3 regions of the Kitasatospora sp. NPDC088391 genome follow, and region 3 is predicted to be linked to each of the others. Evidence: riboswitches for the same ligand, from Rfam matches in the RefSeq annotation. Region 3 holds a riboswitch; each other region holds the start of a gene.

Region 1 (9,779 bases), on a different contig from region 3:
GCGCACGCGCAGATCGTCACGACCACCACCCACAAGTCGCTGCGCGGCCCGCGCGGCGGCATGGTGCTGTGCGCCTCGGAGCTGGCCGAGCACGTCGACCGGGGCTGCCCGCTGGTGCTCGGCGGCCCGCTCTCGCACGTGATGGCGGCGAAGGCGGTGGCCTTCGCGGAGGCCCGGCGCCCCGAGTTCCGGGTGTACGCCCGGCAGGTCGTCGACAACGCGCAGGCGCTGGCCGAGGGGCTGCTGCGGCGCGGGGCCCGGCTGGTGACCGGCGGCACCGACAACCACCTGGTGCTCGCCGACGTCTCCTCCTACGGCCTGACCGGCCGTCAGGCGGAGGCCGCGCTGCTGGACTCCGGCATCGTCACCAACCGCAACGCCGTCCCGCAGGACCCGAACGGCGCCTGGTACACCTCGGGCGTCCGGTTCGGCACCCCCGCGCTGACCACCCGCGGCCTGACCACCGCCGACTTCGACGAGGTCGCCGACCTGGTCCACACCGTCCTGGCGGGCACCGCCCCCGCCGGCTCCTCCAAGGCGCAGTACACCCTCGACCCCGCGCTGCGCGACGCCGTCGCCAAGCGCGCCGTCGACCTGCTCGCCCCCTACCCGCTCTACCCGGGCATCCCCGCCCTCGGCTGACCCCGCCCCTCCCCCGGCCCCCGCCCCGGTCTCCGCGGCCCGGGCCGGGGGCGGTCGCGCCCGTGCTACCGTCCCGTTCTTCCGAACTACCGTACACGAACTGTGGGTTGACGGTGTCGGACGCGGGGGACCACACAGTGCGGTGGGTGATCGGCCTGGTCCTGCTGCTGACCGTCGCGGGGGCGGGCAGCTGGGTGGTGCACCGGCTGACGGCCTAGGGGCCGCCGTTCGGCGACCCCCGGGCCTGCGCGGGCACCGACCTCCCGCTGGACCGCGCCCTCGCCGAGACCACCCTGCCGCTCCCCGCCGGGGCGGAGGACATCCACCACCTGGCCCGCCTCGACCCCGGCACCGGGCTCGTCAAGGTGGCCGTCTCCTTCCGCAGCGACCGCGCCACGATGACGGACTACCTGATCGGGCGCGGGCTGACCGCCGCCCAGGTCGCCGGCCTGGACGACGGGCCGTTCGAGCACGGCGACGTGCTGGAGTACCCGGGGCTGTGCGGCAGCCACGGGAAGCCCCCGGCCGTCGCCGTCCCGTTCCCCACCACCTACTCGGCCGCGGCGGGCGTGGCCCTCGAACTGGACGGCCGGTCGATCCGCGAGCACACCCCCCGTCCTGCTGACCATCTCCCGACCCGACCCCGACCGCACCGGGCCGACCCGGGCCGCCGGGGGCGCGGCCTAGGATGGCCCGCATGATCGTGGACGAACCGGCGACGGCGGCGGACGGGCCCGTTCCCGGCGTGCGCAACCTGCGGGACGCGGGCGGGGCCGGGGCGCTGCCGCGCGGGGTGCTCTACCGCTCGGCCGCGCTGGACGGGCTGACGCCCGCCGGGCTGCGGGCCCTGCACGGGCTGGGCGTCCGCACCGTGCTGGACCTGCGCAGCGGACCCGAACTCGCGGCCCGGCCGGACGCGCCGGGCACCGGCTCCCCGCTCTCCGGCCCCTTCGGTGCGGGCGGCGGCATCCGGTACCTGCACGTCCCGGTGTTCGCCGAGCAGCGCTGGCCGACCGAACCGGCCGAGCTGTACCCGCTGATGGCCGAGTCGGCGGGCCGCCCGGCGGCGGCCCTGGTCCGGCTGCTCGGGGCGGCCGACGGTGGTGCGGTGCTGGTGCACTGCGCCTCCGGCAAGGACCGCACCGGGGTGGTGGTCGCCCTGCTGCAGACCCTGCTGGGCGCGGACGAGCAGGAGGTGCTGGCCGACTTCCTGCGCTCCAACGCCGCACTCGGCCTGGCCCCGGGCGGCACCGACGGTACCAGCGGCGACGGCAGCGGCCCCGGCGCCGGTGGCGGCCACGCCCGCCGGCCGGTCGCCGCCGGGCTCCTGCGGCGCGCCCTGCTCTCCGTCCGGGCCCAGCACGGCACGCTCGACGCCCACCTGCGCGCCCACGGCGCGCGGCCCGCCGAACTCGCCGCGCTGCGGGCCCGGTTCGGCCAGGGGCCGGCCGCGCCCTGACCGGCCGAGCCCTGACCAACCGGCGGACGGCTCGGCGGGGCGGACCCCGGGACGGCTACCCTCCGTGCCGGTCGCCGTTCGGCACCCCCTCCCCCGCTGCTCTGGAGCAACGCGCATGTTCAAGGTCAACGAATACTTCGACGGCACGGTCAAGTCGATCGCCTTCACCTCGGCCGAGGGCCCGGCGACGGTGGGCGTGATGGCCCCGGGCGAGTACGAGTTCGGCACCGCCGCCCCGGAGACCATGCACGTGGTCAGCGGCGCCCTGACGGTGAAGCTGCCCGGCGCGGACGCCTGGGAGACCTTCGGCGCGGGCACCCGTTTCGACGTCCCCGGCGACAGCCGCTTCCAGCTGAAGGTCGAGGTCGACACCGCGTACCTCTGCGACTACCGCTGAGCCTCCGCGCCCGCCCGGGCCCGCCCTGACGGAACGTCAGCACCGGCCGGGCGCCGGGCGGGTCGACCCGGCGTCACACCCCGACCGCCGGAGCCGCCGGAGTCGCCGGGACGGCCGGGGCGGCCGGAGCAGGCACCGCCCCGGGTATCGGCTCGGGGGCCGGGACCGCCTGCGCGGGCAGGCGGCGGACGGCGGGCAGTGCCAGCAGGGCGAGGGCGAGCGGGACGGCGAGGACCGTCATCCCGAACAGGGTGGGCCGCAGGCCGAGGGTGTCGGAGAGCGGGCCGGCCAGCATGATGCCCACGGGCATCAGCGCCACCGCGATCAGGTTGTCGTAGGAGCTGACCCGGGACAGCACCCGCTCCGGTATGTGCACCTGCAGCGAGGTCTCCCACAGGACGTAGCAGAGGGCGACGCCGACGCCCGTGACGGCCTCCAGCGCGGCGATCACCGCGACCGGCGCGCCCGAGCCGATGATCAGCGCCTGGCAGGACGCCACCGCCAGCGCGGCGGCCATCACCACCATCGGCCGGGCCGGCCTCAGCCGGTAGGCGCACACGTCGCCGACGATCGAGCCGACGCCGAACGCGGCCGTCACCAGCGCCCAGGCCCCGGCACCGCCCCACTGGCGGTCGGCCAGCACCGGGCCCAGCACGAACACCGAGGGCAGCACCACCATGTGGTAGACCGCCATCGCCAGCATGCCCGACCAGACCCACGTCCGGCTGCGGACCTCCCGCCAGCCGACCCGCAGTTCGGCCAGGAACCCCGGCCGCTCCTCCGCCCCGGCCGCGCCGCCCCCGGCCACCGGGCCGAGCCGGGCCAGCACCAACGCGCTGGCCGCGAAGCTCACCGCGTCCACCGCCAGGGCCCCGCCGGGGCCGACCGAGGCCACCAGCACGGCCGCCAGCCCCGGCCCCAGCACCAGCCCGGCCGACTGCACGAAGCCGCGCAGCGCGTTCGCCTCGCGCAGCCGCTCGACGGGCACCAGCAGGGGCAGCAGGCCCATCGAGGCGGGCAGGAAGAAAGCCTCGGCGAGGCCGAACACGGCGGTCAGCGCCGCCATCGTCCAGACCCCGGCGTGGCCGGTGAGCAGCAGCACGGCGAGGACCGCCTGCACCACGCACCGCACGACGTCCGAGGCCAGCATGATCCACTGGCGGGGCAGCCGGTCCGCCCAGACGCCGCCGATCAGGGTGAACACCAGCAGGGGTATCAGCCCGGCCGAGACCACCAGCCCGACGTCGGCGGCCGAGCCGCCGATCGACACCACCGCGAACGGCAGCGCGACGAACGTCACCCGGTCGCCGAGCACCGACAACGACTGCCCGACGAACAGCCGGGCGAACTGCCGCTCGGCCCGGAGCACCTCCGGCACCAGCCCAGCCATGGACAACCTCCGTACACCACTGGTCACATCGAGCACCGCGATGCTAGAAGCTCCGACCACCCCTTGTCGCGTGATTTATCCGCAACGCCGTCAATGCCCGTTTTCCGGCGGCCCCGCGGGCCGGTCGCCCTTCCCCCCGAGCGGTCTGACGCACCGTCGGCGCACGGCACCGTCGCGCCCTCGGCGCACTCCCGTTACACCGTCACAGTCCGGGAACGGACGGCATCCTTCCCCTGTCCCGGGGCATCCGACCGCTGTCACAGTGAACCGGTCGCGGGCCGCGTGGGCCGGCGGGAACGGGGTCGAACCGATGAGAACACGTCTGGCCGCAGTACTGCTCGCCCTGACCCTGGCGGGCGGCACCACCGCCCTGGCCGCCGGCCCGGCCGCGGCCGCAGCGCGCCCCACCACGGTCACGGCCGCGGTCGCCGCCGGCACCGGCCAGCAGGCCCCGGCGGCGGGCGCCCAGGCCCAGGGCAGCACCGGGCAGCGGGAGCAGGCCCCGGTCCACCTCGCCAAGAGCAAGGACAAGAAAAAGAAGAAGAAGTCCAAGGGCGGCCTGATCGGCCTGATCCTCCTGGTGGTCGTGGTCGTCGCGGTGGTCGCCCTGGTGATCTGGCTGGTCCGCCGCAACAGCCGCCGCCCCTGACCACGGGCGCGCGCCCCCCGGTCAGCCCTTGAAGACCTGGTCCGCGGGCGGCGCGGCGGCTTCGACCTTCTGGTCGAAGCCGGTGAAGGTGAGCACCATCCGCCCCGCCCCGCTGTCCGCGGACAGCACCCGCGGGCTGCCCTCGGCAGCGATGGCGTACGTCACCGGTGTGCCGTCCTCGTCGGTCATCGTCACGAGGACGGCCGCGACCCCGCCGACCTGCCGGGTGCCCGCCTTGGCGAGGTCCCGGCCGGCGGTGCCGTCGGTGTTCAGGCCGACCTGCTTCTGGACCGCCATGCCGAGGTCGCAGAAGGAGACGAAGCTCTTGGGGTTGTTGTAGTTGTCCGCCGGGAGCCGGAGCCACTTGCCGGCCGCCGCCGCGGGGGCGGTCTGCGGGGCCGCCTTCACCAGGTCCGCGTCGGGCTTCAGCCACACCTCCGCACCGGCCCGGAGGATCTCTGCCGAGCCCTTGCCCTCGCTGCGGTAACTACCCGCGCAGCCCCGGGCGCTGTCCCCGGCGAACGTACCGGTGAGCGCACCCTCGGGGTGCCCCGGCATGGAAACCGTGTACGTCGTGCTCATCAACTGCTCACCGGCGGCCCGCGTCCGGGCCACGATCTCCCCCGCCGACAGGTCCTGCAGCGCGACCGCGGCGGACGCCGGGGCCGCCGGGGCAGCGCTCTTGTCCGGCTTCCCTCCGGACCCGCAGGCCGTCAGGCCCGACAGCCCGATCCCGACCAGCACGATCACGGCCGGCGGTCTCACCACGCGCACAACAACCTCCACAGTTCGTACAACCGTCGAGTGCGCAAGTCTGCCAGCACGCCGAAATCGTCCACCGCACCAGCTCCGACCTGGTTGTCCGACGGCCGCGCCCAGCCCCACCGCGTCCCGCGAACCCACCGACGCCGGCACGACCACCTGAGCCCCGCACCTCAGAACCGGCCGGTGTCGATCTCCAGGTCGAACGGCGCGGGCAACCGGACACCCCGCCCGAACGGATGCGGCCCGTCGACCTCCTCGTACCCCAGCCGCCCGGGCCCGGAGAAGACGGTGCACTCCCGCAACTGGCGATCCACCAGCAGGTAGACCGGTGCTCCGTACTGGCCGTACCGCCGCCGCTTGACCGTCCGGTCGGTCTCCCCGTTCGACGGCGAGGTGACCTCGACCACCAGCAGAGTCTGGTCCGGCAGGAGTGCCCCTTCGGTCTTCGCCGCCAACTCGGCCGGAACCACCGCCAGATCGGGAATGAACCAGTTCTCACTCCCGGGCAGGTCGAGGTTCCCCGAACCGGAGACCAGCCCCAACTCCTCCAGCCGCGGCGCGATCTGCCGACGCACCGCCTCGACGGCGCTCCCGCGCGCCCAGGACACCGACACAGGGGTGATGACCCCCTCGACGAGCTCCGTACGGTCCCAGGCGACGTGCTGGACCGCGTACTTCAGGGCCTGCTCCGGGTCGGCGACGTGGTAGTCCCGGGGGACGTGGGCTGCCGCACTCATCGCGCACCTCCGCTGCTCCGCTCCCTCCGATTCTCTTCCCCGGCCGTCGGCCCCGGTCACGCCGTCCGGGAAGTTCACCGTTTCGGGTCGGACCCGTGGCGCGGCTCCGTGCCGACGAGGCGTCAACAGGTCGTTCACACACCGGCCGGGCCAGGGCGTGACGGTTGCGTGATGTCAGCGCGACGCGCTTGTGATTGACGCGTTCGAGTGAATAGGGTTCCTCCCAGCCCGCACCGTCGGGCCCCGCGCGCGGACACGCCGAGCCCTGTCCACCGTGCTGCCGGGTCGACCACCACAACCCTTGGACAGGGGTGGGGGAACCAGGTTTGTTGCCGTCCCCGCGGCTCGGGGTGAAGTCGTCCGCACCGGTTCCGTCCGGCGCGCGGCGGCCGGACCTCCCTCCCGGTCCGAACCCGACAGCTCACCTCGCAGGCGTACGGAGAGGATCTCGCATGCTCTTCACGGGTTCGGGGCGCCACCGCCGGCAGAGCCAGGCGGAGAAGGCGGCCGAGCGCGCGATCGCCGCGGCCGGCGTGGCCGGTATCGGCATCGCCCTGCCGCTGCTCGCGGCCACCGGCGCGCACGCCGCGCCCAGCGCGGTCTGGGACCGGGTCGCCGACTGCGAAAGCGGCGGCAACTGGGGCGCGGACCAGGGCAACGGCCTGTACGGCGGCCTCCAGATCAACGCGCAGCGCTGGGCCGACTACGGCGGCACGTCCTACGCGCCGCTGCCGAGCACGGCCAGCCGCAGCCAGCAGATCGCCGTCGCCGAGCGCATCCTCGCCACCGAGGGCCCGTCGCCCTGGTCGGCCTGCGCCGACGGCGCGGGCCTGGACGTGGTCTCCGCGCCGGGCGTGGTGGACGACAACGACTCGGCGGACGAGACGGGTTCGCTGCGCGGGGCCCGGGGTGCCGCCGCCGTGAACACGGCCGCGGACGGCACGGTGCCGGGCAAGGCGGGCGCGCCGGTCTTCTCCGGCCTGCCGGGCTACGACCCGGTGTACAAGGTGTACTGGTACGAGAAGAACGGCGGCTGGTTCTGGACCGGCCACCAGAGCCTGTACGAGCGCTACATGCAGCTGACGCACCCTCAGCCGGTCGCGCCCTCCGCCACGCCGTCGCCGATCGTCCCGGTCGCCCCGGTCACCCCGGTGGCCCCGACCGACCCGACCGACCCGACCGGCACGCCGACCGCGCCGGTCTCCCCCACCGTCCCGGCCGACCCGAGCGCCCCGGCGCTCCCCGGCCTGCCGGTGGCCCCGACCGACCCGACCGGTACGCCGAGCCCGACGGCCCCGAGCACGGACGCCCCCGGGAACGGCGGCACCCCGGCCGCACCGTCCGACGCGCCGTCCGGCACCCCGTCCCCGGACGCCGGGGCCGCCGCCCCGGCGAGCACCGCCCCGGCGGCCCCGGCCCAGTCCCAGCCCGCGGCCCCCGCCCCGGCGGAGGCCGCGGCGCAGCCGAGCACCGCCCCCGCGCCCGCCGCGCCGTACACGGTGGGCCCGGGCGACACCCTGATCGGGATCGCCAAGAGCCACCAGGTGGACGGCGGCTGGTCCGAGCTCTACCGGACCAACCAGCAGCTGGTGGGCGAGGACCCGGACCTGATCAAGCCCGGCCAGGTGCTGAAGCTGGGCTGACGCCCTCGCGGACCGGCCGCCGTCACCCGGGGACGGCGGCCAGTCCGGTGCAGCCGCGCAGGCCGTCCCGCCGTTGCAGGGCGGCCTTCGCCGCGTCCCCGGTCTGCGGGACGGGGACGCCCCGGCCGTCGATGTGCGCGGGGGTGAAGGTCTCGCCGGTGACCTTGCCCTCGCGGGTGACGGTGAGGGTGGCGACGCCGGTCTCGTCGGAGGCGGTGTAGTCGGAGGTGCCGTACCAGAGGAAGTTGCCGTAGCCGTACGCCACGTAGGTGTTCCCGAGCATGCCGGAGCCGAGCATGGTGTGGGCGTGGGTGCCGACCACGGCGGTCGCGCCGGCGGCGGCGACCTTCTTGGCGATCCTGGTCTGGGCGGCGGTCGGGCAGGTCTTGCCCTCGTCGCCCCAGTGCAGGTAGACGAGGACCACCGGGGCCTGGGCCTTGGCGGCGGTGACGGCGCGCACCAGTGCGGCCTCGTCGAGGGCGGAGGCGATGCCGGGCTTGCGGTCGCCGGCCCGCCACTTCTGGTTGGTGAGGTCCTCGATCTGGCTGGCCGCCAGCACCGCGACCTTCACGCCGCGCACCGTGGTGACGTACGGCGCGTACGCCTCCTTGGCGTCCTTGCCGATGCCGATCACCGCGAGCGGGGCGGCGGCCTTGGCGGCGAGGGTGTCGGCGAGGCCGTCGGGGCCGTAGTCGACGGCGTGGTTGTTGGCCTGCGAGACCACGTCGACGCCGGCGTCCTTGAGGGCGGTCAGCGCCTCGGGGCCGGTCCGGAAGTTGTACAGCTTGGGTTCGGGCTTGCCCCGGGCGGTGATCGCGCTCTCCAGGTTGAGCACGGCGAGGTCGGCGGCGGACAGCGTCGCGGCGATCGGACCGAGCGCGGTCTCGGCGGCGGGCGCGGAGAGCCGGGCGGCCGAGCGTCCCTCGAAGTGGACGTCCCCGGCGAAGGCGACGGTGATGCTGCCGTCCGGCACGGGCGGTGCCGGCGGCACGGACGGCACCGGCGGTGCCGAGGTCCCGGCGGCCGTGGCCGCGGGCGCGGCCGCGTCCCCGGCGGGCGCCGATCCGGTGCAGCCGGTGGCGGCGGCAGCGAGCAGCAGGGCGGTGACGGCGGTGCCGACGGGTGCGCGACGCACGGTGATCCCCCGGTGGTTCGGTGACGCAGCACTCTAACCCCGCCACCGAACGACCCCCACGACCGGGCTGCCGCCGCTCCGGCTACGCGGGGGCGGAGGTGGAGGCGGGGGCGGAGTAGTCGTCGTAGAAGCCGCGGCCGGTCTTGACGCCGAGGTGTCCGGCGTCGACGTAGCTCCGGAGCAGTTCGCGCGGCCCCTCGGGGAGGTGCGGGTTCTCGGCGGCGTAGTGGTTCTCGATGTCGAGCGCGACGTCGAGGCCGACCTGGTCCATCATCCGGAACGGGCCAGCCTTCAGGCCCATGTTGATCTGCCACATCCGATCGACGTCCTGCGGGGTGGAGACGCCTTCGGCGACCACTGCCAGGGCCTCGCGCTTGATGGCGGCCCAGATGCGGTTGAAGATGAAGCCGGTCGACTCCTTGCGGGCCTCGAACGGGAAGACGCCGTACTTGGGCAGTTCCTCCTCCAGGAAGGCCAGCACCGCGGGGTCGGTCCTCCCGTCGGACATCAGGTCGACGGCGTTCTGCTGCGGCGGCATGTAGAAGTGCATGTTGACGACGCGTTCGACGTGGGTGACGCCGTCGACGAACTGGCTGGTCGGGTACGAGGAGGAGTTGCTGGCCAGGATCGCGTCGGGTTCCGCCTGCCGGTCGAGGTCGGCGAAGACCCGATTCTTCAGGTCGAGGTGCTCCGGGACAGCCTCCACGACCAGCCAGGCGTCGGCCACGGCGGCGGCCTGGTCGTCGTGGGCCGCGGCGGTGCCGGGTCGGCCGCCCTCGACGGTGGCGGCGACCTCGGCGATGTGCTCGGCGACGTAGGCGACGGCCTGTTCGGCGGCGGCGCGGCTCGGGTCGAAGATCCGGACTTCGCCGCCGCGGGTGGCGAACATCAGGGCGATCCGGCGTCCGAGGGTGCCCGCGCCGATCACGGTGACGGGGCGGGACTCGATGCCGGCGGGGAGG
Region 2 (9,779 bases), on a different contig from region 3:
AGGGGGTGCGCCGCCGGGTGGTCGGCATCGCCTCCGACGCGCTGGGCGCCATCGCCCCGGGCGAACTCCCGCCCGCGCTGCGCCCGTACGCCAAGTTCACCCCCGCCCGCCGGGCCAAGTACGCGGCCACCGCGCTGGCGGCCGCGCTGGAGTCCGACCCGGCGTTCCGGGTCCGGATAGCCGACCGCCTGCGGCTGGGCCAGCCGGACCTGGTGCGCGCCCTGGAGGCGGGCAGCGCGCCCGCCGCCGCCGACCCGATGGACGTCGCGGCCGCCGCCTACCTGGTCCGGCCGGCCGACTGGACCCGGTTGGTCGAGGAGGCCGGCGAGGAGGCCGAGCGGGTCGACGCCGAGGGCGCCGCCGCCGAGGCCGTCCGGCAGGCCGAGAAGTTCCAGGAGGAGCTGGCCGAGGTCCGGGCGGCGGCCCGGACCGAGGCGGACCGGCAGCGCGCCGAGTCCGAGGGCGTCCGCCGGGAGGCCGAGTCGCTGCGCAAGAAGGTCCGCTCGCTGGAGGCCGACACCCGCCGGGCGCAGGCCGAGGGCCGGCGGCTGGCCGGGGAGCTGGAGGCCGTGAAGGCGGCTGCCGCGGCCGAGCGCAGCGCCGCCGAGAGCGAGTCCCGCCGGCTGCGGCACCGGCTCGCCGAGCTGGAGGCCGCGGTGGAGAGCGGCCGCCGCACCGCCCGCGAGGGCCGCACCGTCGAGGACATGCGGCTGCGCCTGCTGCTGGACACCGTGCTGCAGTCCGCGCAGGGCCTGCAGCGGGAGCTGGCGCTGCCGGTGACGGCGCTGCGCCCGGCCGACCTGGTGGAGGCGGTCGAGCCCGGCTCGGCCTCGCCGCACGACGTGGCCCGGCGCGGGCTGGCCGAGGACGACCCGGCGCTGCTGGACCAGCTGCTGGCCATCCCGCAGGTCCACCTGGTGGTGGACGGCTACAACGTCACCAAGACCGGCTACCCCCAACTGCCGCTGGAGCAGCAGCGGATGAGGCTGCTGGGCGGGCTGGCGATGCTGGCCCAGCGCACCCAGGCCGAGGTGACCTGCGTGTTCGACGGCCAGGACCTGGACGTTCCGGTGATCATCGCGCCGCCGCGCGGGGTGCGGGTGCGGTTCAGCCGCACCGGGGAGACCGCGGACGAGCTGATCCGCCGGCTGGTCCGGGCCGAGCCGCAGGGGCGGCCGGTGGTGGTGGTCTCGGCCGACAAGGAGGTCGCGGACGGGGTGCGCAAGGCGGGGGCCCGGCCGGTCGCCTCGGTGCTGCTGCTGAACCGGCTGTCCCGCAGCTGAGCTGGGATGACGTCCCGTCAGGACACCGCTCGGTGACCGGAGTGTGTCGGTGTCGTGAAGGCGGGTCGGGAAGCGCTCCGGGACCGTTCCGGGAGTGGACGCGGGAGAGGGACTTCACTAGGGTCTGGCGTCAAACCTATATTCCGGACTATCACTCCCCCGGGTGAGTCCAGCAGGAAGAAGGAGCCTCCCTTGGCCTCCCACCGCCGTCCCAAGCAGCCGAGCCGTGCGCGGGTCTCCGTGCTCACCGCTGCCGCCGCGACCGCGGTCGCCCTGTCGGCCCAGGTGAGTGCGCACGCCGCGCCCGCGCAGCCGAGCAAGGACGAGGTCAAGGCGCAGGTCGACAAGCTGCTGGACGAGCAGGAGCAGGCCGCCGAGAAGTACAACGGCGCCAAGGACCGGGCCGACCAGCTGCGCAAGCAGGCCGACCAGCTGCAGGACCAGGTGGCCCGCAGCCAGGAGCAGCTGACCGAACTGGCCTCCGGGCTGGCGGCGGTGGCGGGGGACCAGTACCGGCAGGGCGGCGTCGACCCGTCGATGCAGCTGATGCTCTCCTCCGACCCGGACAAGTACCTCACCCAGGCCGCCTCCTTCGACCAGGCCGCCAGCACCCAGGCCGAGACGCTGAAGTCGCTCAAGGACCAGCAGCGCCGCCTGGACCAGCAGAAGGAGGAGGCCGCCCAGGTCCTGCACGAGCTGGACGGCCAGACCCAGGCGCTGAACGACGCCAAGAAGGACGTCCAGACCAAGCTGCAGGAGGCGCAGAAGCTGCTCAACCAGCTCTCCGCCGCCGACCGCGCGGCCATCCTGCGCGGCACCGACGGCGCGGCCTCGCGCGGCACCACCCGGATCGACCCCTCCACCCTCCCGCCGGCCAGCGGCTACGCCGCGACCGCGGTGGCGGCGGCGCTCAGCAAGCAGGGCGCGGCGTACGTGTGGGGCGCCACCGGCCCGAGCACCTTCGACTGCTCCGGCCTGATGGTGTGGGCGTACAAGCAGGCCGGCGTCGGCCTGCCGCGTACCTCGCAGGCGCAGGGCAGCTACGGCACCAACGTGGGCAAGGACTGGTCCAACGCGCTCCCCGGCGACCTGGTCATCTACTACGGCGACCAGCACCACGTCGGCATGTACATCGGCAACGGCATGGTGGTGCACGCCCCGCACACCGGCGACGTGGTGAAGGTGATGAAGGTCGACGCGATGCCGATCTCCACCATCCGCCGGGTCTGACCCGGACGGGTCCGGTCCTGACGGTCCGAAGAATCGGACATATGCCCCCAGGGGGCGACAATTGACGCGATGTGACACGCCCGGGCGGTCGAGATCCTGCTGTGATCTGCGACACGCCCGGCGTCGCGTTTCCGGGCCGAATCGCGGAATGGATCACGCGCTGGGTAACTTTGTGATCACGGTCGGTCATATTCTCAAAAGAATTTGATACAGAATCAGATTTTTTTCCGACAAGGATTTGAACGGATCACGGATCGGTTACTAGGGTCTTACCTCGACCACCGCAGAGTCGATCGCCCAAGGGGGGCGGCGGCGGAGGTCGCCGCCGAGTCCGTGACGCAGCGGGCAGACCGTCAACACCGGGTCTGCCGACGGGGATACCCCAGCCGGGGTGCTGTCGAACGGAGCCGGGGAACCACGTTCCCCCGGGGTGAATCGGTGCCAGGTCCGGCCGCCTCGGCGGGCGGTGAGGCATCGTAGGGCTTCTTCCGGCCCGAACCCGTCAGCTCACCCGGTAGGCGGTGTGAGGAAGAAGGAGTCCGCCTTCGTGGCGTCCCATCGTCGTCCCAAGCCCGCCAGTCGTACCCGGGTCTCGATTCTCACCGCCGCCGCGGCCACCGCGGTGGCGCTCTCCGCCCAGGGCGGGGCGCACGCCGACCCGGCGCCGACCAAGGACCAGGTCAAGCAGCAGGTCGACCAGCTCAACGAGCAGGCCGAGGTCAAGACCGAGAGCTACAACGGCGCGGTCGAGAAGCAGCAGGAACTGCAGAAGCAGGTCGGGCAGTTGCAGGACCAGCTGGCCCGCCAGCAGGACCAGGTCACCACCGTCCAGCAGAGCCTGGCCGGGATCGCGGGCGAGCAGTACCGGACCGGCAACGTCTCGCAGACCATGCAGCTGATGCTCTCCAGCACCCCCGACGCCTTCCTCGGGCAGGCCGGCACGCTGAACGCCGTCGGCTCCACCCAGGCGGACCTGCTGAAGAGCTTCAAGGCCGAGCAGGCCAAGCTCGACACCCAGCGCAAGGAGGCGGAGTCCAAGCTCGCCGAGCTGGACACCACCACCAAGGCGCTGAAGGCCGACAAGGACGACATCCAGGCCAAGCTCGCCCAGGCCCGCGACCTGCTCAACACGCTCACCCAGAAGGAGCGCGACGACCTCGCGGCCGCCGAGGCCAAGGCCGCCTCCGACTCCCGGACGCAGGCCGAGCGGGCCTCCCGGGACACCGCCCGCCCGGACCTGAACACCCCCGCGCCCAGCGGCTTCTCCGGCAACGCGCTCGGCGCGGCGACCTCGAAGCTCGGCAGCTGGTACTCGTACGGCGCCACCGGCCCGACCACCTTCGACTGCTCCGGCCTGATGCAGTGGGCCTACGCGCAGGCCGGCGTGTCGATCCCGCGCACCTCGCAGGCCCAGGCGAGCGCGGGCACCAACATCGGCAGCAACATCGCCGACGCCCGTCCGGGCGACCTGATCATCTACTACGGCGACATGCACCACGTCGGCATGTACGCCGGCAACAACCAGATCGTGCACGCGCCGCACACCGGCGCGCAGGTCCGCTACGAGTCGGCCACCTCGATGCCGATCAACCGGATCGTCCGGATCTGACGGTCCGTCCGAGGCGCTCGGCCCGGTACCCCGCACGGGGTGCCGGGCCGCTCTCGTTCGGATGTCCGATTCGCGGTCAAATATTCGGTGCTGTCGGGGTTTGGACTGGATCGACCTGACTCGCTAACCTCTGCCCCCGGGCCCCCGCGAGGACGGCCGCCCGATCCACGGGCGGCGGCGGAGGCCGGCCGCAGGAACGGAGTCGTCGCGCGTGTCCGTGCATCGTCGCCCCCCACTGCCCGGTGTCCAGCGCCTCGCCCGCGCCCTGGCGCTGACCGCCGCCGCGACCGGGGCGCTCGGCCTCACCGTCGGCGCGGCGACCGCCGCCCCGCTCGCCCCGGCCGACCCGCCGGGCCGCAGCGAGGTCAAGACCCAGGTCGACCAGCTCTACGAGGAGGCCGAACGGTCCTCCGAGACGTACAACGCCGCGCAGGAGCAGCTCAAGCGCCTGCAGTCGGAGGCCGGCTCGCTGCAGAACCAGGTCGCCGCCGGGCAGGACGAGCTGAACCGGATGCGCGGCGACCTGGCCGCCGTCGCCGCCGCCCAGTACCGGGCCCAGGGCCTCGACCCCTCGGTGCGGCTGATGCTCGACAACGACCCCGCCGCCTACCTGGCCGGGGCCCGCTCGCTCGACCAGGCCACCGCCCGGCAGGACGACGCGCTGCACGAACTCGCCGACCGGCAGCGCCGGTTGGACCAGCGCCGGCAGGAGACCACGGCCAAGCTGGCCGAGCTGGAGGGCGTCCGGCAGCACCTGGCCGCCGCCAAGGACGAAGTCCGGGACCGGCTCGGCAAGGCGCAGCGGCTGCTCAACAGCCTGGCCCCCGCCGAGCGGGTCCGGATGGCCGCCGACGACGCCCGGGAGGCCGAGCAGCGCGCCACCCGGGGCACCGACCGGCTCGACCTCGGCGACCAGCCGCCCTCCTCCGACCGGGCCGCCGCCGCGCTGCGGGCCGCCATCTCCAAGATCGGCTCGCCGTACGTCTACGGATCGACCGGCCCCGGTACCTTCGACTGCTCCGGTCTGATGTACTGGGCGTGGCGGCAGGCCGGAGTGACCCTGCCGCGGACCTCGCAGGAACAGGCCTCGGCCGGCCGGCGGGTGAGCCTCGCCGAAGCCCGGCCCGGAGACCTGGTGATCTTCTACAGCGACAGGCACCACGTCGGCATGTACGCCGGCGGGGGCGTCGTCGTGCACGCGCCCTACCCCGGCGCCCGGGTCCGCTACGAGAGCGTGGGCGCGATGCCGGTCAGCTCGGTGGTGCGGGTCTGAGCCTCACCGAGGAACCCCTGGTCACCGACCTGCCGCCGAGGGCGCCGCGGGTCGGTGCTCCGCTGTCCCGGCGGGCCGCCCTGCTGCTGGCCGCGGGCGGCGCGGCCCAGCTCTCGCTGCCCGGCGCCGCGCCGTCCCGGGCCCCCGCCGCGGTCCTCCCGCCCGCGGTGGCGGCCCCGAGCGGCGTCCGCGAGGAGGTGGTCCGGGTGCTGGCGGCCCGCGCCGCCGCCGTCCTCGGCCGGGACGCGGCCGGCCTGGCGGCGGTCGCCGCGGCCGGGGCCGAGGAGGCCGACCGGGACCTGCTCGCCCGCACCGCCGGGCTGCGGCTCACCGGGTACACCCTGAAGCCCGGCTCCTTCGCCGAGCCGGCCCCGGGGGCCGCGGAGCTGACCGTGCCCGCCGAGCTGGGCTACCGGATCGAGGGCGTCGACGAGTACCCGGCCCTGCTGGAGCGGCGGGTCCGGCTGGTCCGCGAGCCGGCCGGCTGGCGGGTGGCGGGCGAGACGCCCGCCGGTGCCGCCGCCCCCTGGGACCTCGGCACGGTGCGGGCCGTGGACGGGCGGTACAGCCTGGTGCTCGGCCTCGGCGAGGAGGCCGAACTGGCCGCGCTCGCCGACCTCGCGGACCACGCCGCCCCGACCGTCCGGGAGGTCTGGGGCGACTGGAGCCCGTCCCGGCTGCTGCTCGAACTCCCGCTCACCGAGCAGCAGTTCGCCACCCGGATGGACGTCTCCGCGGACGCCTACCAGGGCATAGCCGCGGTCACCCTGGCGGTCGGCGGCGCCCCCGTGCACACCCCCGCCGACCGGATCGTGGTCAACCCCGACGCCTACCGGCAGCTCAGCGAACTCGGCCGCCGGGTGGTGGTGACCCACGAGGCCACCCACGTCGCCACCCGGGCCGACACCAAGCCCTGGACCCCGCTCTGGCTCTCCGAGGGCGTCGCCGACTACACCGGCTACCAGGGCACCGGCCGGACCCTGCGGCAGATCGCCCCCGAACTCGCCAAGGACGTGCAGGCCGGGCGGATGCCCGCCGAACTCCCCGCCGACACGGCCTTCGCGGCCGGCTCGGCCGGCATCGCCCAGGCCTACGAGCTCGCCTGGCTGGCCTGCGACCTGATCGCCCGCCGCTGGGGCCAGGACCGGCTGGTCGCCCTCTACCGGACGGTCGGGCAGTTCGGCGCCGGCGGCCTGGACCGCGCGATGCGGGCCCAGCTCGGGACCGGCACCGCCGAGTTCACCAAGGACTGGATCACCGAGGTGGCCCGGCTGAAGAGCTGAGGGGCCGACGGGTGCTCGCCGGGAGCCGGTCAGCCGCGCAGCGCGGCGTCCAGGCCCGCCGCGCCCAGGAACGCGGTGTGGGTGCCCGCCGTGGTGCAGGCGAAGGCCCCGGCGACCGCGCCCGCCCGCATGCACTCCTCGGCCGGGCGGCCCGCCAGCCGCTGCCGCAGGAAGCCCGCGACGAAGGAGTCGCCCGCGCCGTTGCTGTCCACGACCGGCGCGCCCGGGTCGACGGCCGGGAAGTGACGGGGCGCGGCGTCCGCCCGGGTCAGCAGGAAGGAGCCGTGCGCGCCCGCGGTGGCCACCACCAGCTCGGCCCGGCCCTGTTCCAGCACCGCGCGCATCACCGCCTCCGGGCGGTTGTCCAGGCGCGCCGCGGAGAGGAAGACCACGTCCGAGCGGAGCGCGTAGTACCGGTGGTGCTCGTCGGCGCCGTTCCAGGCGTGCAGGTCGGTGGAGCTGGTGCGGCCGAGGCGCTCGATGTCCGGGTACATCTCCCGGTTGACGTTGGTGATCGACAGGTGGACGTGCGCCGAGCGCTCCAGCAGCGGCAGCCAGAACGCGCGCGGCAGCCGGGCGTCCGCCGGGTGCCGGCCGTCGTAGAAGGAGAACCGCAGGCCGTCCCGGTCGACCAGGTTGACGCTGCGCGGGGTGCCCGCGGGGGCGGGCAGGTGGCTGAAGTCCAGGCCGCGCCGGGCGTACTCGGCGAGCACCAGGGCGCCCTGCGGGTCATCGCCCAGGAAGTCGGCGAACTTGGTGCGCAGGCCCAGCGCGTGGCAGCCGAGGGCGACGCCGTTGCCGGTGTGCGCCGGGTAGTCCAGCACCGGGGGGACGCCCACCGAGTCGCGGCCCGCCGGGACCTCCAGCCGGTCCACCCGCACGATGGTGTCCACGCCGACGCCGCCGACGATCAGGATGTCGTAGTCGATCATCCGGCGATGGTGGCAGCGCGGAGCCCCTTGCTGCAAGGACTTTCAGAAACTTGCAGCAGGGGGCTCGGGGCGGCCCGGTCAGGCCCGGTCGGCCGGGGTCAGGTCGTCCAGCAGGTCCTGCTCGTAGGCGATGCCCGGCCGGACCGGGTACTGCGGCGTCACCTGGTCGGTCGGCAGCAGCACCGTGGTCAGCGACTCCCGGCGGCGGGTCGAGCGCCACAGCCGGTACCCCGACAGCACCGTGCTCACCACCAGCAGCACGTTGCGGGCCGTCAGCACCAGCACGCCGCCCAGCTCGCTCCGGTTCACCGCCCCGAACATGATCGGGAACTCCAGCGTGGTCAGCACCGCCGTCACCAGCACCAGCACCGCCACCGGGCGCTGGCTGGTGCCGCGCACCGTCAGGCAGACCGCCGCCAGGCCGACCACCCAGATCATGTACTGCGGGCTGATCACCCGGCTGGTCGCCGTGAAGACCAGCAGCGCGCACAGCGCCGCGTCGAAGGTGGTCGCCGTCGTCCAGCGGGCCGCCCGCAGGCGCCACACCAGCAGCCAGCCGAAACCGGCCACCGACAGGCCCACCATCACCTTGGAGATCACCTGCACCCACGGGCCGAGGAACTCCACCGAGCCGTAGTTCATCGTCACGGTGCCGTGCCAGGACCCCGCCAGCTTGGCGAAGTGCAGCGGCAGCGCGCCCACCGACTCGATCTCGATGCCGCGCTCCGACTGGAACTTCAGGAACTCGAACGCCCCGTTCATCCCCGCCGTCAGCAGGAACCCCAGGGCGGCCGCGAAGGCCGCCGCCGAGGTCCACGCCCGCCTGGTCCGGCGGCCGCGCGGCGTGCCGATCAGCGCCAGCAGCGGCCACACCTTCAGCAGCCCGCCCAGGCCCAGCAGCACCCCGCCGAGCGCCGGACGGCGCAGCATCACCAGCAGGCCCGCGATCGCCAGCGCCGTCACGACGATGTCGTAGCGGCAGTACACCGTCGGCCCGAGCAGCGGCACGCCCACCACCCAGTACCAGCCGCCCAGGTAGCTGCGGCCCCGGCGGACGCCCGCGCGCATCAGCAGCGCCATCGCGGCCGCGTCCACCACGCCGCACACCACCCAGAACGACACCAGGTACGACCAGGGCAGCAGCCCCGGCACCAGCATCACCAGCGCCGCGCCCGGCGGGTACTGCCAGGTCACGTCGTCCAGCGGGAAGGTGCCGGTGCGCAGCACCTCGTACCAGCTGTGGTAGATCACCGAGACGTCCGCGGTCACGTCCGTGCTGGCGAGCCGCAGCACGCCGGCGACCACCAGCACGATCAGGGTCCGGGACACCACCCAGCCGGCTCCCAGCGCCCACAGCGGACGGCGGCTCGGCGCGGGCACGGCGGGCAGTGCCGGGGACTCCGGACTGCCGGGCCGCTCGGCCTGGGCTGACTCCACTGCGCTCCTTCGGATCGTCGGGTGCGTACCGGGGCCCGGCCCCGGGCGCCCCGGGACCGGTGCCGGCGGGTACACCGGTAAGGACCGTACCCGCCCGCGAGCGGTTGCGCGGGCCGTCCGGCAATTCACCGAGCCGTGCGCGAACCGCCCCGGCCGGTGCCGCTCCCGCCACCGTCGGCGGTGCGGGCCGGGCCCCGGCGCACGGGCACGGTGACCTATCGTACGGACCACGCACAGGTACTCCGAGCACCCCCGACCGAGCGAGCCGCGGCCATGCACAAGACCCTCATCGTCACCAACGACTTCCCCCCCAGGCCCGGAGGCATCCAGGCCTTCGTCCACAACATGGCGGTACGCCAGCCCGGCGGCTCGATCGTGGTGTACGCCTCCACCTGGCGGGACGGCACCGAGGTCGCGAAGTTCGACGCGGAACAGCCCTTCCCGGTGATCCGCGACCGGACGAACATGATGATTCCCACACCGCGGGTCACCCGCCGTGCCGCCGAGATCCTCCGTGCCGAGGGCTGCACCTCGGTCTGGTTCGGCGCGGCCGCCCCGCTCGGCCTGGCGGCCCCCGCGCTGCGCCGGGCCGGCGCCGAGCGGCTGCTCGGCATGACCCACGGGCACGAGGCCGCCTGGGCCCAGCTGCCCGGCTCCGCGCAGCTGCTGCGCCGGATCGGGGCCGGCACCGACGTCCTCACCTACCTCGGCGAGTACACCCGCTCCCGGATC
Region 3 (9,779 bases):
CGCTCGTCGAACTCGCCCTTCACCGCGTACCGGGCGTAGCCCAGCAGTTCCCCGCTCGCCGCGTCCTCGGCCAGCACGCACTGCAGCGGGGAGAAGCCGCCGCGCGACTCCGGCGCGTCCAGCACCGCGACCTTCTCCCAGCCCGGCCGCCGGGCCAGACCGCCCGGGCGCCCGGCCACCAGCCGGGCGTACAGCTCCTCGCAGCGCGGCAGCTCCGCCACCGGATCGGCCAGCCGCAGCACCACCTCGCCGCGCTGCTCCGGCACCCGGACCCGGACCCGGCCGCGCAGCAGCGACACCGCCGCCTTGCGGGTCGCCGCACCGTAGCCGAACCGGCCGTAGATGGCCGGCTCCGAGGCCGTCAGCGCCGCCACCGCCTCGCCCGCCGCCCGCACGTCGTCCAACTGGCGGCGCATCAGCGCCGTCAGCGCGCCGCGCCGCCGGTGCGTCGGCAGCACGCCCACCATCGTCACGCCCGCCACCGGCAGCACCGCCCCGCCCGGCACCGCCAGCCGCAGGCTGAAGATCCCGCCGCCGCCGACGATCCGGTCGCCCTCGCAGATCGCCAGCGAGCGCTCCACCTCGGTCAACTCCCGCCACAGCGCCCGCTCCTCGGGCGGCTCCGGGGTACCCCCGAAGGCCACGTCCACGGTGCCGTACCAGGGCTCCCACTCCTCGGCCCGCAGGGGGCGCACGGTCAGTTCGGGCTGTCGCGTCGTCATGGGGCCTTGCCTACCAGGCGATCCGTCCGTCCGCGACCGATTTGTCGCCCCGACCCGGCCGCCGCCGCCCCCGCCCGCGGCCCCGCCCGCCGCCCGGCGGCCGAAACCCACCGCCGCGACCCGGCCCGCTGCACTCCGTGCCACCCGGCCCGTCGACGTGCGGACCGCCGGTGGATAAGGTCGGTCCCCATGGCCGGCAGCGCGCGCTCCAGTGCGACGGGCCGGGACCGCAGGACGTCCCGCGAACCCGTGACGGCCCGGCTGCGCGCGGCGCTGTCCCGGGCCCGACGCAGGCTGCGCCGCACCGGGGTCGACTACTTCCGCGGCGACGGCGCCGACTGGTGGGCGTTCGCCGCCCTCGCCCTGGCCGTCCCGCTGCTGGTCCTGCTGAACATCCTCGCCCCCGACTGGGCCCCGCCCACCGCGCTGGTGCTGCCGGTGCTGGCCGGCGCCCTGCTGCTGCGCCCCGGCACCCTGGTCCTGCTGTACGCCGTCGCCGCAGCCGGCCTGGTCACCGAGTCCCTGGTGCACACCGGCGAGCGGCTGGCCTCCGACACCCCCGACGCCTACGGCCACGGCGTCACCCCCGGCGCCGCCCTGGTGGTCGGCGCCGTCGGCGTGGCCGGCCTGCTGGTCGCCCAGTTCCGCCGTCGGGTCGGCGTGCCCTGGCGCGGCGGCTCCACCATGCTCTTCGACCTGCGCGAGCGCATCCGGGTCCAGGGCCGGACCCCCCGACTGCCCGACGGCTGGCACACCGACACCGCGCTCCGCCCGGCCGGCGGCCAGTCCTTCTCCGGCGACTTCATGGTCGCCGCCCGCACCGGCCCCGGCGGCCGGATGCTCGAAGCCGTCCTCGCCGACGTCTCCGGCAAGGGCATGGACGCGGGCAGCCGCGCCCTGCTGCTCTCCGGCGCCTTCGGCGGCCTGCTCGGCTCGCTGCCCGCCCACGACTTCCTGCCCGCCGCCAACGGCTACCTGCTCCGCCAGGACTGGGCCGAGGGCTTCGCCACCGCCGCCCACCTGGTGCTCGACCTGGACACCGGCGAGTACGAACTCCTCTCGGCCGGCCACCTCCCCGGCATGCACCGCCTCGCCGGGGCCGGCCACTGGGAGGTCAAGGAGGCCGAGGGCCCGCTGCTCGGCGTCTACGACGGCGCCAAGTTCGAAGGGGTGCGCGGCACCCTGGGCCCCGGCGACCTGCTGATGCTCTGCACCGACGGCATGGTGGAGATCCCCGGCCGCGACCTCGGCGAGGGCATGGACCGGCTGATGGGCGAGGCCGACCGGCTGGTCGCCACCGCCCCGCCGGGCGGCCGCTCCGGCGCCGCGGTCCGGCTGATCGACACCGTCGCCAAGCACGTCAACGACGACCGTGCGGTCCTGCTGGTCTGGCGCGGCTGAGGACGCCGCGGCCGGCCTCCCTGATCGCGGAGGGCCGGAGCGCGGAGGGCCGGATTGCGGAGAGCCGGTGAGCGCCGGGTGTCCACGGAGTGTCAAACCCGGACGTTGATCTTCGGCCAATTCCCGGGCGCCGCCCCGACGGTGGGCGGTTCCCGGATCTGCCTGCCGATATGCCCCGACCGCGCCCCGGCGGCCGCGCGGCGGCCCGCCCCGCCGACGCTCCGTCAGAACCCGTCCGCTATCGTCACGGTCGGCGAAAATCAGTCCCACCACCCCGGTTCACGCGTCGGGCGACGGGGCAAGTCCTTTACGCAGTAGGCACGAACGACCACACTGAGTCCGGATGGAGTGGTGGGGACACGGGGGGCAGGGGCCGGTTTCCGCCTGGAACCGCCGTCGGTTCCGCCCGAAGGTTCCGACCCGAACCCCCGCCACGAATCGAGGAAGTGAGTCCCGGTGGCCTTCTCCGTCTCCGCGCTTGTCCTGTTCGGCGTCATCGTCGCCATCTTCATCCGCAACAAGCAGCTGAAGACCGGGCACGCCATCATGGCCGCCCTGTTCGGCTTCATGCTCAGCCAGTCGACCATGGCCGGGCCGATCCAGCAGTTCCTCGCCTCGGTGTCCAAGGCCATCGCCAGCATCGCGGGCTGACGGACCGTCGGCCCCCGGGCAGGACTCCGGGCAGGACTTCGAGCAGAACCACAGGCAGTGCCTCATGGCGGCCGGGGTGCCCCGGGCCGTCCGTTCGGCCTGCCCGCGGGTGACCAGGGTCACCCGCCCCGTCACGCCAGGTGAACGCCCGACCGCACACGGTGGCCAATGTCGCCCGCCGTGTCCGGTTCGTAGGCGACCCGTCATGATCCCGTGCGCGCAGCGCGGCCGCCCGGCCGACGGAGCGTGACCTGGCGGACCGTCAGCCCCTTCCCGATCACGGGAACGGGGCTTTTCGGCGCTTGCCAGCTTTCCGACCTGTGGGTTTTGCTTCCACCGCAGCCCGGCCACTGACCGGGCAGGCCACCGAGCGGAACGCCTAGTCCTGCCGTCGCCCGGTGCCGACCAGATCACCACGCCACGGCAGGAGCGGGGGAACCACAGGTAGTACGCCGGGCCCGGAACGCACGGGGCCGGCTTGGGGTGAAGCCGCGGAGACGCGGCCGGGCAACTCTCGCCCGAACCCGACAGCTCACCTCGCAGGCGTCGGAGAGGAACTGCTTCATGTCCGCTCAGGGCAAGCACCGCAAGCCGAGCCTGACCACCATCGCCCGCATCGTCATCGCCACCGGCGTGGCCGGTGCCGCGATCGGCCTCCCGGTCTCCGCCGCCTCCGCGCACGGCACCGCCGACCACCACGACGGCGGCCGCCAGTGGGCGCACGTCTCGGTCGACGCCACCCCCGTCGCCGACACCGCCGTCGGCGCCCCCGCCGCCGAGCAGGCCGCCACCCCGGCCGCCGCCTCGCACACCTACCGGGTCGCCTCGGGCGACACCCTCTCCCGGATCGCCGACGCGCAGGACGTCGACGGCGGCTGGCAGAAGCTCTACCAGGACAACCGCTCGGTCATCGGCGGCAACCCGGACCTGATCCGCCCCGGCCAGCAGCTCACCGTCAACGGCCAGGCCGCGGCGGCCGCCCCGGCCCCGGCCCCGGCCCCGGCCAAGAGTTCCGCCCCGGCCTCGTCGTCGTCCTCCTCGTCCTCCTCCGACACGGCCGCCGCCAAGACCGCGGCCGTGCCGAAGACCACGACGAAGAGCACCACCGCCAAGGTCCAGACCCAGACCCAGACCCAGGCCCCGGCGCAGACCAAGACCCAGCAGACGGCCCCGGCCGCGAGCACCTCCAAGGGCTACGTCGCCCCGGCCCCGGGCAGCGTCACCACCGGCTACAAGGTGGCCGGCTCCAACTGGTCCAGCGGCTACCACACCGGCATCGACTTCCCGGTCTCCACCGGCACCAGCCTCAAGGCGATCGCCGCGGGCACCGTGGTCTCCGCCGGCAACGGCGGTGCCTACGGCAACCAGGTCGTCATCAAGCTCGCCGACGGCAAGTACGCCCAGTACGCCCACCTCTCCTCGATCTCCGTCTCGGCCGGCCAGTCCGTGACGGCGGGCCAGCAGATCGGCCTCTCCGGCGCCACCGGCAACGTCACCGGCCCGCACCTGCACTTCGAGATCCGCACCACCCCGGACTACGGCTCCGACATCGACCCCGTCGCCTACCTGGCGGCCCACGGCGTCAACGTCTGACCCCGAACCCCACCCCCCGAGGGCCCCGCGCACACTCCCCGTGCGCGGGGCCCTCGGGCCGTCGTCGGGCAGCAGGCGGGGGGAGGGGCCGGCAAGGCGCCGTGAAGGGTGCGGGGAGGGGGCGGCGCAGGGGCGGGAAAGCGCCCGGGAACGCCGACGGCCCCGGCTGCCTGGGCAGTTCGGGGCCGTCGGGGGAGTGGAGCGGGTGACGAGAATCGAACTCGCGTGACCAGTTTGGAAGACTGGGGCTCTACCATTGAGCTACACCCGCACAGGCGTACCCGGACCGCGGCGCGGTGGCGGGGACTGGGCAAGCGTACCTGGTCGGGTCGGTGGAATGCACACTCCTTACGGGGTTGTCGGCTCGCGGATATCGCCCCGGGAGGGGGCGGGCCGACGTGTACTCTTCTGCTCGGCACCACGGGGTGTGGCGCAGGTTGGTAGCGCGTCCGCTTTGGGAGCGGAAGGCCGTCGGTTCGAATCCGGTCACCCCGACCGTGTGCGGCAGGGTCTCGCCGGCGGCGGGGCCCTGTTGTCGTTGAGGGCAGCTCCCACCTGCGGCCGACCCGCGGCCGACGTGCGGCCGACCTGCACCCGGTGCCGGGCACAGTCGCTTTCGTGGTACCGGTAGGATGGATCGCTGGCGGTAGTACGGACAGCATTTTCAGCCCCAACCGCCTATCGCCTCTGACCGCAAGCCCCCTAGGAGACCTAACCGTGAAGAGCGCCGTCGAGACTCTGAACCCGACCCGGGTTCGACTCACCGTCGAGGTGCCCTTCGAGGAGCTCAAGCCCAGCCTCGACGCGGCGTACAAGAAGATCAACCAGCAGGTCACCGTTCCGGGCTTCCGCAAGGGCAAGATCCCGAACAAGGTGATCGACCAGCGCTTCGGTCGTGGCGCGGTGCTGGAGGAGGCCGTCAACGACGCGCTTCCGCGCTTCTACACGCAGGCCGTCGACGAGGGCCAGATCGACGTGCTGGGCCAGCCGGACATCACCGGCATCGAGGGTGTCGAGAACCTCGCCGACGGCGGTGACCTCAAGTTCGTCGCCGAGGTCGACGTCCGCCCCGAGGTCGCCCTGCCCGACTTCGCCGAGATCGCCGTCGTGGTCGACCCGATCGAGGTCACCGACGAGGACGTCGCGAAGTCCCTCGAGCAGCTCCGCGAGCGCTTCAGCTCCGTGAAGGACGTCGAGCGCGCCGCCGCCGAGGGCGACGTCGTGGTCGTCGACCTGGAGGCCAAGGTCGACGGTGAGGTGCCGGAGGACGGCACCGCCACCGGCGTGAGCTACGAGATCGGCTCCGGCCGCCTGCTGGACGGCATCGACGAGGCCGTCGTCGGCCTGTCGGCCGGCGAGTCCAAGACCTTCACCACCACCCTCAAGGGCGGCACGGCGGTCGGCCAGGACTCCGAGGTCACCGTCACCGTGACCGCCGTCCAGGAGAAGGAACTCCCCGAGCTGGACGACGAGTTCGCGCAGCTCGCGAGCGAGTTCGACACCATCGAGGAGCTCCGCGCCGACTCCGTCAAGCGCCTGGAGCGCATGAAGGAGTTCGACCAGGCCACCCAGGCCCAGGAGAAGGTCCTCGACGAGCTGCTGAACCGGGTCGAGATGGACTACCCGGAGAAGCTGCTCGCGGACGAGGTCAACACCCGCAAGCACAACCTCGAGCACCACCAGCTGGAGCCGATGGGCCTGACCCTCGACACCTACCTGGCGTCCCAGGACAAGTCCCGCGAGGACTACGACAAGGACACCGAGGAGCAGGCGAAGAAGGGCATCAAGACCCAGTTCGTCCTGGACCAGATCGTCAAGAACGAGGAGCTGGGCGTCAACCAGGAGGAGCTCACCGAGCACCTCATCCGCCGCGCGGCCGGCTCCGGCATGACCCCGGACCAGTTCGCCCAGCAGGTCGTCCAGGGCAACCAGGTGCAGCTGCTGGTCGGCGAGGTCGCCCGCGGCAAGGCGCTGGCCCTGGTGGTCGAGGCCGCCAAGGTGACCGACACCAACGGCGAGACCGTCTCCTTCGAGGACGACGAGGAGGAGGCCGGCGAGACCGCCGAGGCCGCCGCCGAGGAGACCTCCACCGAGTCCGCCGAGGCCTGAGCCTCGTAGCCGTCGGGTTCCCGACGGCGCGTCAGACCGGGAACGGGCCCGGGCACCGCACGGTGCCCGGGCCCGTTCGCGTCCGCGCCGCTCACGCTCCGCAGACCCTGCGCTCACAGCGAACAGTTCTGCGTGGGGGATTCAGCGGCCGGGCCTGCGCGTTAGGGTCGGTGGACAGCGACACACACGCAGATCGACTGAGCAGGTGGCTAAGTGACGTTCCCGCAGATGCAGATGCCTGGCCCGATGGCACCGCACGCCGCCGGCGGCGACGTGGGCGGCGGCCTGGGCGACCAGGTCTACAACCGGCTGCTCAACGAGCGCATCATCTTCCTCGGCCAGCAGGTCGACGACGACATCGCCAACAAGATCACCGCCCAGCTGCTGCTGCTCGCGGCGGACCCCGAGAAGGACATCTACCTCTACATCAACTCCCCGGGTGGATCGATCTCGGCGGGCATGGCGATCTACGACACCATGCAGTACATCAAGAACGACGTGGTCACCATCGCCATGGGCATGGCCGCCTCGATGGGTCAGTTCCTGCTGACCGCGGGCGCGAAGGGCAAGCGCTTCTCGCTGCCGAACGCCAACATCCTGATGCACCAGCCCTCCGCGGGCCTCGGCGGCTCCGCCACCGACATCCGGATCCAGGCCGAGCAGCTGCTGCGCACCAAGAAGCGGATGTCCGAGCTGATCGCCCAGCACAGCGGCCAGTCCTTCGAGCAGATCACCGCGGACTCCGACCGTGACCGCTGGTTCACCCCGGAGGAGGCCAAGGCGTACGGCCTGATCGACGAGATCATGCACAGCGCTGCGGACGTCCCCGGCGGCGGCGGCACCGGCGCCGCAAGCTGACCGGCATCGGAACCCAGACCGCACGCTTCGGAGGACCAGAGAACATGAACATCCCCAGCCTGTCCGGTGCCAAGGCGCGCCTGGAGGACATGCGCGCCGAGGGCCGCTACATCGTGCCGCGCTTCGTCGAGCGCACCTCGCAGGGCGTCCGCGAGTACGACCCGTACGCCAAGCTGTTCGAGGAGCGCATCATCTTCCTCGGCTCGCAGGTGGACGACGTCTCGGCGAACGACATCATGGCGCAGCTGATCTGCCTGGAGTCGATGGACCCGGACCGGGACATCTCGCTCTACATCAACTCGCCCGGCGGCTCGTTCACCGCGCTGACCGCGATCTACGACACCATGCAGTTCGTGAAGCCGGACATCCAGACGGTCTGCATGGGCCAGGCGGCCTCGGCCGCCGCGGTGATCCTGGCCGCGGGCACCCCCGGCAAGCGGATGGCGCTGCCGAACGCCCGGGTGCTGATCCACCAGCCGTACACCGAGACCGGCCGCGGCCAGGTGTCGGACCTGGAGATCCAGGCCAAGGAGATCTTCCGGATGCGCGAGCAGCTGGAGACCATGCTGGCCAAGCACTCCAGCAAGGACGTCGAGCAGGTCCGCGAGGACATCGAGCGCGACAAGATCCTGACGGCCGAGGAGTCGCTGGAGTACGGGCTGATCGACCAGATCATCTCGACCCGGAAGAACTCGTACACCGACTGATCCCCCGCCCCGGGGCGGTGCGTACGTGATGTACGCCCCGCCCCGGGGCGTTCCGGTCGGGGCCCGGCGCCCGGCACAATGGCTGTCGGGTCATGCACCCGCGACGGCATCTGTTCGGTATCAATTCGCCCAGGGCGTAGGGCAGAGCGGTCGAAGTCGGCGGAAACTGCGACTCGGCAGAGTACCGTCGGATACCAGACCGACCGCCGACGGCGAAGCCGGTCCACAGCACCAGGCCCCGACCCCCGCGGGGCCCCTGGCGAAGGGGAAGCACCTCGTGGCACGCATCGGAGACGGTGGCGACCTGCTCAAGTGCTCGTTCTGCGGCAAGTCGCAGAAGCAGGTGAAGAAGCTGATCGCCGGGCCAGGCGTGTACATCTGCGACGAGTGCATCGACCTGTGCAACGAGATCATCGAGGAGGAGCTCGCCGAGAGCTCCGAGGTGCGCTTCGAGGAACTGCCGAAGCCCCGCGAGATCTACGAGTTCCTCGACCAGTACGTGGTCGGCCAGGACCTCGCCAAGAAGTCGCTGTCGGTCGCGGTCTACAACCACTACAAGCGCGTCCAGGCCGGCGAGGCCGGCCGCTCCGGCACCGGCCGGGACGACGCGATCGAGCTGGCCAAGTCCAACATCCTGCTGCTGGGCCCGACCGGCTCCGGCAAGACGCTGCTCGCCCAGACCCTGGCCCGGATGCTGAACGTGCCGTTCGCCATCGCGGACGCCACGGCGCTGACCGAGGCCGGCTACGTCGGCGAGGACGTCGAGAACATCCTGCTGAAGCTGATCCAGGCGGCCGACTACGACGTCAAGAAGGCCGAGACCGGGATCATCTACATCGACGAGATCGACAAGGTCGCCCGGAAGAGCGAGAACCCGTCGATCACCCGCGACGTCTCCGGCGAGGGCGTGCAGCAGGCGCTGCTGAAGATCCTGGAAGGCACCACCGCCTCGGTGCCGCCGCAGGGCGGTCGCAAGCACCCGCACCAGGAGTTCATCCAGATCGACACCACCAACGTGCTGTTCATCGTCGGCGGCGCGTTCGCCGGCCTGGAGCGGATCATCGAGGGCCGGGCCGGCGCCAAGGGCATCGGCTTCGGCGCGACCATCCGCTCCAAGCGCGAGCAGGACTCCGCGGACCACTTCCGCCAGGTGATGCCGGAGGACCTGGTGAAGTTCGGGATGATCCCGGAGTTCATCGGCCGTCTCCCCGTCATCACCAGCGTGCACAACCTGGACCGCGAGGCGCTGCTGCAGATCCTCACCGAGCCGAAGAACGCGCTGGTGAAGCAGTACCGCAAGCTGTTCGAACTCGACGGCGTGGAGCTGGAGTTCACCCGGGACGCGCTGGAGGCGATCGCCGACCAGGCGATCCTCCGCGGCACCGGCGCGCGCGGTCTGCGGGCCATCATGGAGGAGGTGCTGATGTCCGTGATGTACGAGGTGCCGTCCCGGCAGGACGTCGCCCGCGTGGTGGTCACCGGGGACGTCGTCTCCAAGCACGCCATCCCGACCCTGGTCCCGCGCGACATGATCAAGCGCGAGCGCCGGGAGAAGAGCGCCTGACCGGGCACCGCCCCGGTCCACGCGAAGAAGGGCCCCGCACCGTGAGGTGCGGGGCCCTTCGCGTGCCCGGTCGCCGTGCGGCGCCCGGCACTCGGACTACTTCGGGACCTCGGAGATCTTGCGGAGCTCCTTGGTGTCGGCCACCACGGCGTCCTTGGTGACCTCCTTCTCGGC

The links. Region 3 has a riboswitch for cyclic di-AMP ahead of ACIQBJ_RS19475 (peptidoglycan DD-metalloendopeptidase family protein). Riboswitches for the same ligand answer to the same signal wherever they lie in the genome.
Region 1: another riboswitch for cyclic di-AMP. It lies ahead of ACIQBJ_RS00315 (transglycosylase family protein); the one in region 3 lies ahead of ACIQBJ_RS19475 (peptidoglycan DD-metalloendopeptidase family protein).
Region 2: another riboswitch for cyclic di-AMP. It lies ahead of ACIQBJ_RS17200 (NlpC/P60 family protein); the one in region 3 lies ahead of ACIQBJ_RS19475 (peptidoglycan DD-metalloendopeptidase family protein).

Annotation. Positions count from the first base shown of each region.
Region 1 is NZ_JBIVNB010000001.1:67,753-77,531, forward strand. It holds gene ACIQBJ_RS00275 (glycine hydroxymethyltransferase) at 1-642, shown strand, start outside; gene ACIQBJ_RS00280 (hypothetical protein) at 1,008-1,343, shown strand; gene ACIQBJ_RS00285 (tyrosine-protein phosphatase) at 1,340-2,101, shown strand; gene ACIQBJ_RS00290 (pyrimidine/purine nucleoside phosphorylase) at 2,217-2,498, shown strand; gene ACIQBJ_RS00295 (MFS transporter) at 2,572-3,888, opposite strand; gene ACIQBJ_RS00300 (hypothetical protein) at 4,199-4,537, shown strand; gene ACIQBJ_RS00305 (hypothetical protein) at 4,559-5,305, opposite strand; gene ACIQBJ_RS00310 (Uma2 family endonuclease) at 5,473-6,039, opposite strand; cyclic di-AMP (ydaO/yuaA leader) riboswitch at 6,320-6,488, shown strand; gene ACIQBJ_RS00315 (transglycosylase family protein) at 6,492-7,682, shown strand; gene ACIQBJ_RS00320 (CapA family protein) at 7,705-8,817, opposite strand; gene ACIQBJ_RS00325 (3-hydroxyacyl-CoA dehydrogenase family protein) at 8,900-9,779, opposite strand, start outside.
Region 2 is NZ_JBIVNB010000005.1:135,162-144,940, forward strand. It holds gene ACIQBJ_RS17190 (NYN domain-containing protein) at 1-1,283, shown strand, start outside; gene ACIQBJ_RS17195 (NlpC/P60 family protein) at 1,476-2,513, shown strand; cyclic di-AMP (ydaO/yuaA leader) riboswitch at 2,888-3,050, shown strand; gene ACIQBJ_RS17200 (NlpC/P60 family protein) at 3,061-4,122, shown strand; gene ACIQBJ_RS17205 (NlpC/P60 family protein) at 4,334-5,395, shown strand; gene ACIQBJ_RS17210 (hypothetical protein) at 5,563-6,678, shown strand; gene ACIQBJ_RS17215 (carbohydrate kinase family protein) at 6,708-7,610, opposite strand; gene ACIQBJ_RS17220 (glycosyltransferase 87 family protein) at 7,689-9,047, opposite strand; gene ACIQBJ_RS17225 (glycosyltransferase family 4 protein) at 9,321-9,779, shown strand, end outside.
Region 3 is NZ_JBIVNB010000006.1:46,371-56,149, forward strand. It holds gene ACIQBJ_RS19460 (GNAT family N-acetyltransferase) at 1-722, opposite strand, end outside; gene ACIQBJ_RS19465 (PP2C family protein-serine/threonine phosphatase) at 912-2,123, shown strand; gene ACIQBJ_RS19470 (hypothetical protein) at 2,580-2,774, shown strand; cyclic di-AMP (ydaO/yuaA leader) riboswitch at 3,181-3,333, shown strand; gene ACIQBJ_RS19475 (peptidoglycan DD-metalloendopeptidase family protein) at 3,339-4,367, shown strand; tRNA gene ACIQBJ_RS19480 (tRNA-Gly) at 4,565-4,638, opposite strand; tRNA gene ACIQBJ_RS19485 (tRNA-Pro) at 4,789-4,862, shown strand; gene tig (trigger factor) at 5,085-6,476, shown strand; gene ACIQBJ_RS19495 (ATP-dependent Clp protease proteolytic subunit) at 6,723-7,334, shown strand; gene ACIQBJ_RS19500 (ATP-dependent Clp protease proteolytic subunit) at 7,379-8,041, shown strand; gene clpX (ATP-dependent Clp protease ATP-binding subunit ClpX) at 8,319-9,605, shown strand; gene ACIQBJ_RS19510 (hypothetical protein) at 9,702-9,779, opposite strand, start outside.